DNA from 3 places in the Agrobacterium sp. 22-209-1 genome. Region 2 is predicted to be linked to each of the others. Evidence: riboswitches for the same ligand, from Rfam matches in the RefSeq annotation. Region 2 holds a riboswitch; each other region holds the start of a gene.
The links. A riboswitch is a leader RNA that binds a small molecule or an ion and turns the genes downstream of it on or off. The one in region 2 is predicted to bind cobalamin.

Region 1 (4,351 bases), on a different contig from region 2:
GCGACGCGGTCACAGAACATGGCGGCGTGATTGAGGTCGTGCAGCGCCGCTACAACGGTCAGGCCTTGTCGGCGCACCAGATCGAGCAGGCCGATCTGGTGACCTATGTCGAGATGGTTGGTCGGCTCGTCCAGAAGCAGGACATGCGGCTCCTGCGTCAACGCGCGGGCGATATGCAGGCGCTGCCGTTCGCCGCCGGAAAGATGGTGCCAGCTGCGCTCCGCCTTATCAGCCATATCCACATTGGCGAGTGCTGCGTCAACGATGGCGTCATCCTGCTGCGACCAGGCGGAAAGCGGCCCGAGGTAGGGCGTGCGTCCAAGCTCCACGGCCTGTCGTGCGGTGATGCGTTCGGTGGTTTCAGCCTGCTGCTCAACGAAGGCGAGCCGGCGGGCAAGGTCTCGCCGTCCCAGCGAGGCAAGCGGTTCATCTCCGAGCGTAACGTGACCCCGGCGCGGCTTGCGAATGCCTGCCAGCATGGAGAGCAGCGTGCTTTTGCCGGAACCGTTCGGTCCGATGACACCGAGAAACTCACCGGAACCGACATCGAGTGAAACGCCGCGCAAGATGTCTATATTGCCGGCGTGGAAATGCAGGTCGTGGGCGGACAGTTTCATGAACGCCCCCTCTTCTGCCCGAGGATGAAGGCAAAGGCGGGCGCGCCGACGAGCGCGGTGATGACGCCGATGGGCAGCACCTGGCCCGGAATGACGATGCGAGAGAGAATATCCGCGACGATCATGAAAACCGCGCCGGTCAGCGCCGTCACCGGCAGCAAGATACCATGGCGAACGCCGACGAAGATGCGCGCAGCATGCGGAATGACGAGGCCCACGAAGCCGATGGAGCCGACCAGCGACACCATCGCAGCCGTCATGATCGCCGAAACCGAGATCAGCACGGTATAGACCCAGCGCACCGGAATACCGAGCGAGGCTGCGGCCTGACCGCCGAATGCGAAGGCATCGAGCGCCCGCGCGTACCAGAGACAAACGATAAGGCCCGCAAGGCTGACCGGTAGCGCCAGCCAGACATCCGGCCAGCGCACGCCGGAAAGATTGCCGAGCAGCCAGAACATGATACCGCGCGCCTGTTCAGCATTGGCGGATTTGGTGACGATGAAGGAGGTCATGGCGTTGAACAGTTGCGAACCGGCAACGCCCGCCAGAATGATGGCGCTGTTGCCATGCCCCGCCTGCACGGCCAGAAGGCTGACCAGCGAAAAAGCGACAAAAGCGCCGATGAGCGCGCCCGCCGGCATCGTCAGAAAGCCCGCGCCGAAGCCCAGAAGTGCCACGGCGACGGCACCGGTGGAGGCACCGGCAGAAATTCCGAGAATGTAGGGATCGGCAAGCGGATTGCGTAAAAGAGATTGCAGCACTGCTCCGGCGAGCGCCAGCGACGCCCCGCAGCAGGCGGCAACAACGGCGCGGCTGAGGCGGTAACTCCAGACGATGCCTTCATCCAGCGGTTCAAGCGGATAACCCGCGTGGAAAACGCGGTTGGCAATCGTCTTTGCTACAACATCCAAAGGGATGGCAGTCTCGCCGATGGCCGCCCCGGCCATCAGCGCGACGAGCAGCAGGGCGAGCGCGGCAAATGCCAGCCCCGCCCTACCAAGATGGGTGGTGAGACGGTTCACTTGGCGAGGCCAGCGGCCGAAATCGCCTCGGCCAGCGTTTCAATACCTTCGATGGTTCGAATGGTCGGGTTCATCGCCTGCGCATCCATCTCGAACACATGACCTTCCTTGACGGCGGGCATGATGCTGGCCACGGGATCGGTGGCGAGGAACTTCAGCTTGACGGCAATATCATCGGCGGGGAAACGGCGGCGGTCCATCTTGCCGGCGACGATGATGGACGGATTGGCCTTGGCGATGGTTTCCCAGCCGACGGTCGGCCATTCTTCATCGCTTTCGATGACGTTCTTTAACCCCAGCGCGGACATGATGTAGCCGGGAGCACCATTGCGACCTGCGACATAGGGATCGATATCCAGCTCGGCGCTCGAGAACCAGAAGACGGCGGAAAGCTTGCCATTGGCTGAGGCGATCTTGGCACGGGCGGCTTCTTCACGCTTCTTCAGGTCGGCAACGACCTCTTCACCGCGGTCCTGCACGTCGAAGATTTTGGCGAGGTCGCGGACTTCCTGATAGATCAACTCCATGGTGAAGCCGGTGTTGCGTACACCATCACCACCGCCGGAATTGTCCTTGCCGACGCAATCGGCAGGCGAGGTATAGACGGGAATACCGAGTTCGGCGAATTGCGCCGGCGTTCCGACAACACCCTCGGGACCGATCTGCCACTGGAACTGCGTCGTGACAAGGTCCGGCTTCTTGCCGACGACCGCCTCGAAGCTCGGATCATTATCGGCCAGTCGCTCGACCTTGGCATTGGCCTCCTCGTAGCCCTTCAGAACCGGACCGATCCACAGCGCCGTGCCGACGACCTTGTCCGCAACGCCAAGCAGGTAAAGAACCTCTGTCGTGCTCTGGCCAACGGAAACGGTGCGGGTGGGCGCCTGCTTGAAGGTGATCTCCTGACCGCAGCTGTTGATTGTCAGGGGATAGGTGGTTTCGGCGGCATTGGCGCCGACCACAGGCAAAACCGAAAGCACGGTTGCCAGAAAGCCGGCGTGAACCGGCAGGCGTCTAGAATGAAACATGTGTTCTCCAGTCGAAAGTAAAACTTATTCCAGAGCAGCAGGCGTCAGAACGCGCAGCAACAGCGGGACGTCTTGTACGGAGAACGGTAATAGGACGCAAACGAAATGTTATGAAATAACATTACAAAATCCTCCTCCGGGCTTCCCCGCCCGTAACGATGGTTCATATTTTGACGGCAGGTCTCCTGGCTCACGGATTTGCGTCTCTCATCTGCCTTCCCGTATTCCGAAAAATACAGTGGCATGACGCCTTGAAGCGTCACGGGGATGAACGACAATCCGCTTACAGTTGCGGGGGCAGCCACGGCATTGGGCGAAAAAGATCGCCCGCACCATGTTCCCTATTAATCCCTTCGCCTTTCGGCTGCAGGAACCGTCGCTTTCTCACATAAGGGGCAAGAAGCGGGGCGTCAATTGCGATAGTGCCGCACCTCAGCACAAAGACGGGCCTGCCAGGGCGAAAATCATTGCGGAACCGCAGCCTGCCGGTTGCGGCGCGCCTTTCGACATGGTGGTGAGCGTTTCGATCACCACCAGCCCGGATTGCGCCAGGAAGTCGGTCAGAAGACCGCTGTCACGAACGGCATCAAGACGGACAAGCTGACCGTCCAAATCGGAAAAATGCCGCCTGACCAGCGCGATGGCCGCCGTCTCGTCGCCCGCAACGACCGGGCCGACAATATGGCCCCGCCCCGCTGCGCGTCGCAATGCAAATGCCTCAAGACGATCCGCCTCAAACAGGCCATAACCTTCGTCTTCCCGCAGGAGACGCTGCAGGACGCGCCGGCGCGAGACACCGAAAGCCGTCTCATCCAGATCCGCAACAGCGGACAAATGGTCCTCCGAAAGTGGCTTGATCCTCTGTTTTCTTCCGAGCGCCGGCATCTCGGGAAGGCAACGCGCCTTGCCCCGAAGGAGATGTACTTTTTCCGTCTCTCCGGCAAAACCCAGCCCGGCAAACAACCGCCTCGACTCGTCCGTGGCGTTGAGCCTCAGGGATATGGCAGGGAATTTCGCCAGAAGCCGCCGCACCAGCCATGGTGCCACGCCCTGCCCCTGAAGGCGCGGCGAAACGATGACCATGCCGAGCGTCGCAAAACCCTCATCATAGCGAAACAGCATCGCAGTTGCGACAGCGCGGTCGATTTCGTCAAGCGCGGCAAGACCGACGCCACATTGACGCAGGAAACACCATTCATTCGCGTGATATCGCCACCCGACAGCCATGGAGAGGGCGTGCAGATGATCGGCCTCCACATCGGCGATATCCACGGTTCGCAACTCGAAACTATCGACCTTGAGCAGCTCCATGACAAACGGCTCTCATTTCCTCCGGCGCGGAACCTTGATCCCGGCAACCCAGCCCACGACATCCGAAGATAGCCAGCCTTGCCGGCAGGAATTTTCCGAAAGCGCTGGAAGGACACAACAATCTACTGAAATCACCCCTATTTCAGCAGATAAACGCCGCAGGCCGCTCTAAGCTTTTCAACGTTGAAGCGACGGAGACAGCCATGAACGCAATCGACATTCTGGAGCGTCTTGTCGGCTTCCCATCGGTCGTCGGAACCGCCAATGGCGATATCGCCGGATGGATCGCCGATTATCTGGAAAGCCACGGCGCGAAAGTATCGCTGCTTGCCGGCCCGGAGGGCGACCGCGCCAATCTCTTCGCGAGCTT
Region 2 (4,351 bases):
TCCCTGTCGGTATATTTGTCGAAATAGTCGCCCGAGGCATATTTGGAGTTCTCAAAGCCCTTGAAGCTCTGGCCCCTTTCCACGGCAAGGCGGTTACTGGCGCGGATGGCGTGATAGGTCACGGTGTAAAAATAGATATTGGTGAAATCGACGCCTTCTTCGGAACCATAGAAAATGCGCTCGCGCGCCAGATAACCGTGCAGGTTCATCTGGCCGAGGCCGATAGCGTGGCTCGCATCATTGCCCTTTTCCACCGAGGGAACGGAGGAAATGTGGCTCATATCCGATACCGCCGTCAGCGCCCGGATGGAGGTCTCGATGGTCTTGCCGAAATCGGCCGAATCCATTGCCGCAGCAATGTTGAGCGAGCCGAGATTGCAGGAAATATCCTTGCCCATTTGGCTATAGGAGAGATCGGCGTTGAACTCGCTCGCTTCGCTGACCTGCAGGATTTCCGAGCAGAGATTGCTCATGCTGATACGGCCGGCAATCGGATTGGCGCGGTTCACCGTATCTTCGAACATGATGTAGGGGTAACCGCTCTCGAACTGGATTTCGGCGATCACCTGGAAGAATTCGCGCGCCTTGATCTTCCTCTTACGGATGCGGCTGTCGGCTACCATTTCATGGTATTTTTCGGTGACCGAGATTTCGGTGAAAGGCACGCCATAGATCCGCTCCACATCATAGGGCGAAAACAGATACATATCCTCATTATTGCGGGCGAGTTCGAAGGTGATATCGGGGATCACCACGCCGAGCGACAGCGTCTTGATGCGGATTTTCTCGTCGGCATTTTCACGCTTGGTATCGAGGAAGCGCATGATATCCGGGTGGTGGGCGTGCAGATAGACCGCGCCGGCACCCTGGCGCGCGCCAAGCTGGTTGGCATAGGAAAAGCTGTCTTCCAGCAGCTTCATCACGGGAATGACGCCGGATGACTGGTTTTCGATCTGCTTGATCGGCGCGCCGGCCTCGCGAATATTGGTCAAGGACAGGGCCACGCCGCCGCCGCGCTTGGAAAGCTGCAACGCCGAATTGATGGAGCGGCCGATGCTTTCCATATTGTCTTCCACACGCAGCAGAAAACACGAGACCAGCTCGCCGCGGCTCTTCTTGCCGGCGTTGAGGAATGTTGGGGTTGCCGGCTGGAAGCGGCCGGAAATGATCTCATCGACCAGATTGCGGGCAAGCTGCTCATCACCGCGCGCAAGGGCCAGCGCCACCATGCAGACGCGATCCTCGTAACGCTCGAGGTAACGTTTTCCGTCGAAAGTCTTCAGCGTGTAGGAGGTATAATATTTGAACGCCCCAAGAAATGTCGGAAAGCGGAATTTCCGGGCATAGGCTTCGTCATAGAGGTCGCGAACGAAATTGAAGGAGTACTGGTCCAGTACCTCCTGCTCGTAATATCCTTCCGCCACCAGATAATCGAGCTTTTCCCTGAGATTATGGAAAAACACAGTGTTCTGGTTGACGTGCTGGAGAAAATATTGCCGGGCAGCCAGGCGATCCTTGTCGAGCTGGATTTTCCCGTTCTCGTCATAAAGGTTCAACATCGCGTTCAGCGCGTGGTAGTCCAGAGCCGCATCAACCGGTTTCTGGCTTGCGGCTACGGGCTGTTTGGCATCCTTGCGCAGCGCGCTTGAGGTCAGCGTGTCCAAAATCGTTCCAATCCATGTTTGACGTTGGCGACATCTTCTTCCGTGCCGAGAAGCTCGAAACGATAGAGAAACGGCACAGCGCATTTACGCGAGACGATATCTCCGGCGGATGCGAAAGCTGCGCCAAAATTCGTGTTGCCCGCCGCTATGACGCCGCGAATGAGATTTCGGTTGGAGGGCTCGTTCAAAAACCGGATGACCGGTTTCGGCACGGCCCCTTTTGTACCCCCACCCCCATAGGTGGGGGTGACGAGCACATAGGGCTCGGACACGTGGGGAACATCTTCCTCAACGCCAAGCGGCAGGCGAAACAATCGCCGTCCCAGTTTCAGAAGGAAACGATGGGTGTTTTCAGAACGGCTGGAATAATAGACGATCAGGCCCATCGCCCTGCCGCCTCAGCTGATCGCGCCGATCATATCCGGCCGGAAACCCGCCCAATGGCGTTCGCCGGCAACGACCACCGGAACCTGCATGTAACCGAGGCCACGAACATGATCGAGCGCGTCAGCATCTTCGGAAATATCGATGATCTCATAGGGAACGCCGATGCGGTCGAGGGCGCGGTAAGTGGCAGTGCATTGGACGCAGGCCGGCTTGCTGTAAACGGTGACGGTCATAATTTCCTCTCTCGAAGCCGGTTTCGGACACGGCTCAACATTGCCGATTGCAATCACAATCGGGCGGCGATGGATCTTTCATTAGGGTGGGCATGCGCAGCTTTTAGCCGCGTAAAATCACTGTCTACGCCGACGAGCGCAGCAACTCAAACAAATGCACTGGCATGACTTCACCCCGAAGCTTGTTCTGGAGGGGGCAGAAAAGGGCGCACGCAAATCATTTGCGTCAGACACCTTCCTCCGGACACCCCGCCCGTGGACGTTTGCGCTCAAGGCAGGTCTCCTGACTTGCGGGTCACAACATCTATTCCAGCCTTCCCGGTGCGCTAAGCTCCAGTGACCCAAATCGGAACGATGCTCGCCGCTTACAGTTGCGGGGGCAGTTTCGGCCTTGCTTCGCCCTGATGGCGTCACGCACCGAATTCCCGTCTTAGCTCCCAATCCTTGCGAATCGGAAGAACCTCGAACACCACATATAGTATATGAGGAATTTTTTGCGTCAATGAATAGACACAGGAAAGCCCTACCCTGTGGATCAAAAAGATTCAACACGTGGTTAACAACGGCTTAACAGCACATGCGTGCCGCCGCTCAAAGAGAGAAAAGCGTTAATCTATTCCCAGATATCGATGCGAATATCGGCGGGACGGGCGTTTTCGATCACCCTTTTTCCGTTGGGAAGATCGTTTTCGAACAGTTTGGCGTGGATTTGAGTGGCATCGAGGCCATAACCCTGCCATCTGTTGCGCAGTCTCTCTTCAAGCACCGCGACGGATGGACCCACAAAAATAGTGAGATCGAAGCTGCCGGCCAGTGTCGTCCAGGGCGCCTCGTTGAGCAGCAGATAATTGCCTTCGGCAAGGATCAGGCGCGTGTCCGGCGCAATCGCTCGGGCAGAGGCAATGGCGATTTCGCGGGAGCGGTCGAAAACCGGGACAAGAACTTCCTGGCCCCCCTTACGAACGGCGGAGACGATATCAAGGAAACCGCGCACGTCGAATGTTTCGGGCGCGCCCTTTCGCGGCAGCAGCCCCCGTTCTTCAAGAATGCCATTGTCCATATGGAAGCCGTCCATGGGCAGGACGGCGGCCGTTTCGCCTCGTGCGAGCAAAGCATCACAAAGCGCATCTGCCAGCGTGGATTTGCCGGCCCCAGGGGGACCGGCAATGGCGACGATAAAACGGGATTTACCTTCTGCCCGCCGAAGAACATCCTCGGCGATCGTTTCAAGCTTCAGCGTCATGCGGCAAGCGTTTCCTTCGGCGCTTCCTTGGCACCGGTCATGAAGGCGACGGCATCCGACATCGAATAGTCCTTCGGATTGATGACGCACAGGCGCTTGCCTAGCCGGTGGATATGGATGCGATCCGCGACCTCGAAGACATGCGGCATGTTATGCGAGATCAGGACGATCGGCAGGCCGCGGGAGCGCACGTCGAGGATAAGCTCCAGAACACGTCGGCTTTCCTTGACACCAAGTGCCGCCGTCGGTTCGTCGAGGATGACGACCTTGGAGCCAAAGGCTGCCGCACGCGCCACCGCCACACCCTGACGCTGACCGCCGGAAAGGGTTTCCACCGCCTGATTGATGTTCTGGATCGTCATCAGGCCGAGTTCCGACAGTTTCTCGCGGGCGAATTTTTCCATGGCCGGGCGGTCCAGCGCCCGGAACAAACTGCCCTGAATGCCGGATTTACGGATTTCCCGCCCGAGAAACATATTGTCGGCTATGGAAAGCGCCGGCGAAAGCGCGAGGTTCTGATAGACCGTCTCGATGCCGGCCTTTCGCGCCTCGATTGGCGAGCGGAACTGGACGGGCTGGCCTTCCAGTCTGATCTCCCCTTCATCGGGTGTCACGGCACCGGAAATCGCCTTGATGAGAGAGGATTTGCCGGCGCCGTTGTCGCCGATCACGGCCAGGATTTCTCCGGGATAGAGATCGAAATCGGCATGGTCGAGGGCGGTCACACGACCATAGCGCTTGACGAGACTGCGTGCTGTGAGAATGGGTTCTTTTGCCATCAGCCTGCTACCTTTCTGATCCACTGGTCGATTGCTACAGCCATG
Region 3 (4,351 bases), on a different contig from region 2:
CAGCCATGACACGGATCGCCATTGCGCTCGCGCAGGATTTTGCCGACTGGGAGCCGGCGCTGCTTACGGCGGCAGCGCGCAGCTATCTCGGTGTCGAGATCGTGCACGCCACGCCTGATGGCAGGCCCGTGACCTCGATGGGCGGGCTGAAGGTGACGCCGGACACATCCTATGACGCGCTCGATCCCGTTGACATCGATGCGCTCGTCATTCCCGGCGGTCTCAGCTGGGAAAAGAGAACGGCTGTCGATCTTGGCGGGCTGGTGCACCGGTTTCGCGACAGGGATCGGCTGGTGGCCGGCATCTGCGCGGCGGCAAGCGCGCTCGGCGGCACGGGCGTTCTGAACGACGTCAGCCATACCGGCAATTCGCTGGCATCCCACAAGGCCTATCCGGCCTATCGCGGTGAGGCGCATTATCGCGATCAGCCAAAAGCGGTCAGCGATGGTGGCATCGTCACGGCACCCGGCAGCGCGCCGGTCAGTTTCGCCGTGGAAATCCTGAAACACCTCGGCCTCTTTGGTCCGGAAGCCGAGGCGGAACTTCAGGTTTTTGCGGCAGAGCATCGGTGAGGCGCATCCGCCTCAATGCTTTACAGCCCTCCACTTCCCCGTCATTCCAGCCTTTAGCCGGAATCCAGCCAGCCTAAGTCTCTGGGCTGAAAAAGACTCTTCCCGCCTCGCAGACGCGCGTCGACGGGAACCCGGCTCAAGGCCGGGATGACGGAGGTGGGAATATGGAGCAAGTCAATATCGATCAAGCACCCGGCACACCCGCGCCGCTGAAGCATCGCCCTCACCTGCAATCGCACGGCGAATATCGCGGCTGTTCAGATGCAGGCTGCGACCTGCGGGCAAATTCGAGCGTTTTATCTTACTGAGCGCAGCAGCGATAAAAGCAGCCTGGTGTTCATGAAAGCAGGAGAGAGCCGCCTCGCGCCCCGGGGTTGCCCCGAGGAGCGCCTTGAAAGCAAGGCGATGCACGGCGCAGAAAGCGCCGTGGCCGGGAACGGCAAAACGCAGCGCATCGAGCTCCTCACTCCATTCCGCTGCGTCCTGCATGGTTTCAAGCCTCTTGGAAGCGCTTCAGGAAAAACGCACTCAACGTGCCGAGAAGTGCCCAGAAGACGAAGCTGGTGACGGTGGCGGCAACGATGAACTGACGTTCCAGCGGCAGTGGCGCCAGCGCATGTTCGCCTTCCGGCGGCAGGGGGGCGCCCACCACATGCGGCGCGACGATCAGCACCATCGCCAGCAGAACCGCCCATGGTTCGCGGCGGAAGGCGATCAACGCAATGCCGCCCGCGGTTGCGGCAACGGTCGCGAGCCACCAGATCTGGCGCGCCTCAAGTGCGGCGGCCGGGCTTCCCGGCAGTTCCGGCGGCAGGCCGATCATCGGGGCGAGCATGACGGCCGCAAAACCGGCAACGCCCCACAAAAGCCCCTCACGCCAGCCGGTATTGGTGCCGCGCAACGACATGAGGCCGGTCAGCACCAGCGCGTAACCGATGGCGGTCAGCACATTGGCGGCGACGGTATAGGCGGTGCGCTCGAAACCATCGGCCGGAGCCCAGGCCTCGTCATTATGTTCATGAGCGGGAACCGCAGCGCCGGGCCCCGGTGCATTATGGCTATGGGGCGCTTCGCCGGCGCTCTCATAGGTTTCCGCCTGAAGGATGAGCGGCGTGGTGCCAAAAGCCTGCATGGCGGAGACCGCGAAGCCGCCAAGGATACCGACGAGAATGGCGGTGAAGACGATATTGCGAAAAAATGACATGCCGTTTCCCCTCAATGGCAGGGGAAGGCATTGGCATGACGCGTGTCATGCGCGGCATTGTGAACGGCTTCCACGTGGGAAAAGCCGACAAAACCGACGACGAACAGGCCAAGCACGATCGCTGTCAGCGACTGCGCGACGCTGGTTGTTTTTACGGAAACGGCTGAATTGGCCGTATTCAGGTTGGTGGACATGGTGACCCCTCTCCCGGCGCGACCCCGCGCCTTTAGATGCGGCCGAACGGCAAAGCCGCAGGACCGCATGCGATATACTTCACCACGGGGATACGAGACTGATACAGGGAGGCATTGATGCCACCACCCTGAAATTCCGCTCTTCCGGACACCCCGCCGGCATGGATATTTCCGCGATGGCAGGTCTCCTGGCTTACGGGTCAAAACCTGAAACACCTTCCCGGCATCGCCTTCGCCCTTGATGGAGGCGAGATGGCTTGCCAGTGGCATTTCGTTTCAGGCTCTCCGCTCACAGTTGCGGGGGCAGCCACGAATGAGGATTTCTCCCTATCGTGTTCCCTTTTCACCTTCCGGAACGCCCGGAAGGAACCATCACGGACATGTTATCGGATGGGCGGGGCCGGGAGTCAATGGCGCTTACCCACCTCTCGTTCGTCATCCTCGGGCTTGACCCGAGGATCCATGGGCTGGCGTGGTGGTGGATCCTCGGGTCAAGCCCGAGGATGACGGAGGAGAGGTATCAGGCCCTACCGCGCCGGTATGGCTTTCAGATAGGCGGAAATCGCATCGCGGTCTTCGGCCGTCAGATGCGCCATATTCTGCTGCACCTTGACCATCGAGCCGCCGACGCTGTCGAATTCCGGGGTGAAGCCGGTTTCCAGATAGCTGGCTATATCCGCTTTGGCCCAGCTGCCGATGCTTTGCGAGCCGGGGGTAATGTCGGGAATGCGGCCCTCGCCTTCCGGATTGGGGCCGCCGGCCAGCCACTTGTCTTTCAGGAAACCGCCAAGCGCGTTGCGCGGCGTGTGGCATTCGCCGCAGTGGCCCGGCCCCTCCACCAGATACTGGCCGCGCAGCAATTCGGCATTGGCATCGGCAAGCTCGACGCGGGGCCGCGCCGAGGGGTCGAAATAAAGGAATTTCCAGCCGCCCAGCACCATGCGCAGATTGAAGGGGAACGGCAACTCGTGATCCGGCGCATCGTTCTGGCTGGCCGGCAGGACCTTCAGATAACCGAAGAGATCGTTGACGTCCTTCTGCGTCATGCGGGCATAGGAGGCGTAGGGAAAGGACGGATAGAGATGTTCGCCGTTCCTGCCCACCCCGCGCGTCATCGCATCGCCGAATTCCGCCAGCGTCCAGCCGCCGATGCCATGCTGTGGATCGGAGGAAATATTGGGGACATGGAAGGTGCCGAAGGGGCTTTTCAGCGCCTGCCCGCCCGAAAGCGTCAACAGCGCCTCGCCCTTCGCGTCGGGTGCCGCATGACAGCTTGCGCAGCCGCCCGCCCAGAACAGCGTTTCGCCATTGGCCAGATCCGGTTCGCCCAGGCTCACCCAATGGCTCGGCGCCTGCCGCTGCGGCGCGGTAACCCAGGCGAAAATGCCGTAGCCCGCAATGGCCGCGACGACGGCCCCGCCGACGAGTTTCGTCCAGATGGAGGACATGCCCCTCTCCCCATTGTCACCTGATCCGGTCAGATGTCTTTCGTGCCTTGAGAAAACGCCGCCGGGAAGCGGCGTTTTCAAAGTGCTGCGACTACTTCTTCAGACGATAAGTCTGGTGGCAGGTGCCGCAATCGGCGCCGAGCGTCTTCATGGCGGTGGCGACGCCGGCCTGATCGGTGGGGAGATTGGCGAGAACCGCGTCGGCATCCGTTCCGAGCTTCGCTGCCTTGGCCTTGAAGTCGTCGAAGTTTTCCCAGATGGCGGGAGCAGCCGCACTACCGGTCTCTGAGCCGACGGGGAACTGGTCGGGGAAAGCCTTGGCATTGGTGCTGATGGTCGTCACGGCAGCCTTGACGGCGGCAGCGTCAAAGGGCTTTTCGCCCTTGGAGATGGCGGCGAGCGCACCCATGGAGCCGCCGATCTGCTTCATCATGCCTTCGCGTTTTTCGACTTCGCCGGCAGCATAAACAGCTCCGGCGCAAAGACAGCCGAACAGCATGGCCGCCGTGATGGTTTTCAGTTTCATGCACACTCTCCTTGATTCCGGCATGGACACCGGCGCTTTATCGAACCGGGCGAGGATGCCCTTTCCGCATGGCGAAAAAAAGTCACATTGCGGTGAATTCCATCGCGAAAACAGAAGCCTAAGACGAGGTGACAATGCAGGTCACCCCCCGGCTCTAGGGCCTCACTATGACGGCAGGCTGAATGAGAATAATTGGCTGAAAGCAAGCGGCGCGGCGTATTCCCCCACGCAGTTGCCGTTTGGAGAAGCCAAGGCCCGGCTTAGAGGGCCAAAATGCGGTCTTCCTCACGCCCAAAACCGCGGATCGCTATGCGGTCGGCAAAGACGTCTGCAATGGCGAAGGTGTTCTGGTCAGGCGTATCGACCATGCCCTTGAAATTCACGAAGTGGGTATTGCCCAACAGGCC

Region 1: it holds a riboswitch for cobalamin, as region 2 does, so the genes downstream of both, ACQZ48_RS01805 (ABC transporter substrate-binding protein) here and nrdH (glutaredoxin-like protein NrdH) in region 2, are expected to answer to the same signal.
Region 3: it holds a riboswitch for cobalamin, as region 2 does, so the genes downstream of both, ACQZ48_RS06145 (CbtB domain-containing protein) here and nrdH (glutaredoxin-like protein NrdH) in region 2, are expected to answer to the same signal.

What each region holds. Positions count from the first base shown of each region.
Region 1 covers NZ_JBNWCH010000001.1:404,423-408,773, forward strand. The annotation lists gene ACQZ48_RS01795 (ABC transporter ATP-binding protein) at 1-617, opposite strand, end outside; gene ACQZ48_RS01800 (FecCD family ABC transporter permease) at 614-1,567, opposite strand; gene ACQZ48_RS01805 (ABC transporter substrate-binding protein) at 1,639-2,670, opposite strand; cobalamin riboswitch at 2,829-3,063, opposite strand; gene ACQZ48_RS01810 (GNAT family N-acetyltransferase) at 3,103-3,981, opposite strand; gene argE (acetylornithine deacetylase) at 4,185-4,351, shown strand, end outside.
Region 2 covers NZ_JBNWCH010000007.1:233,603-237,953, forward strand. The annotation lists gene nrdE (class 1b ribonucleoside-diphosphate reductase subunit alpha) at 1-1,664, opposite strand, end outside; gene nrdI (class Ib ribonucleoside-diphosphate reductase assembly flavoprotein NrdI) at 1,652-2,050, opposite strand; gene nrdH (glutaredoxin-like protein NrdH) at 2,063-2,284, opposite strand; cobalamin riboswitch at 2,541-2,764, opposite strand; gene ACQZ48_RS17225 (nucleoside triphosphate hydrolase) at 2,898-3,527, opposite strand; gene ACQZ48_RS17230 (ATP-binding cassette domain-containing protein) at 3,524-4,306, opposite strand; gene ACQZ48_RS17235 (ABC transporter permease) at 4,306-4,351, opposite strand, start outside.
Region 3 covers NZ_JBNWCH010000002.1:381,209-385,559, reverse strand. The annotation lists gene ACQZ48_RS06160 (type 1 glutamine amidotransferase family protein) at 6-572, shown strand; gene ACQZ48_RS06155 (hypothetical protein) at 747-1,061, opposite strand; gene ACQZ48_RS06150 (CbtA family protein) at 1,066-1,776, opposite strand; gene ACQZ48_RS06145 (CbtB domain-containing protein) at 1,788-1,970, opposite strand; cobalamin riboswitch at 2,132-2,359, opposite strand; gene ACQZ48_RS06140 (c-type cytochrome) at 2,498-3,418, opposite strand; gene ACQZ48_RS06135 (c-type cytochrome) at 3,510-3,944, opposite strand; gene ACQZ48_RS06130 (metallophosphoesterase) at 4,205-4,351, opposite strand, start outside.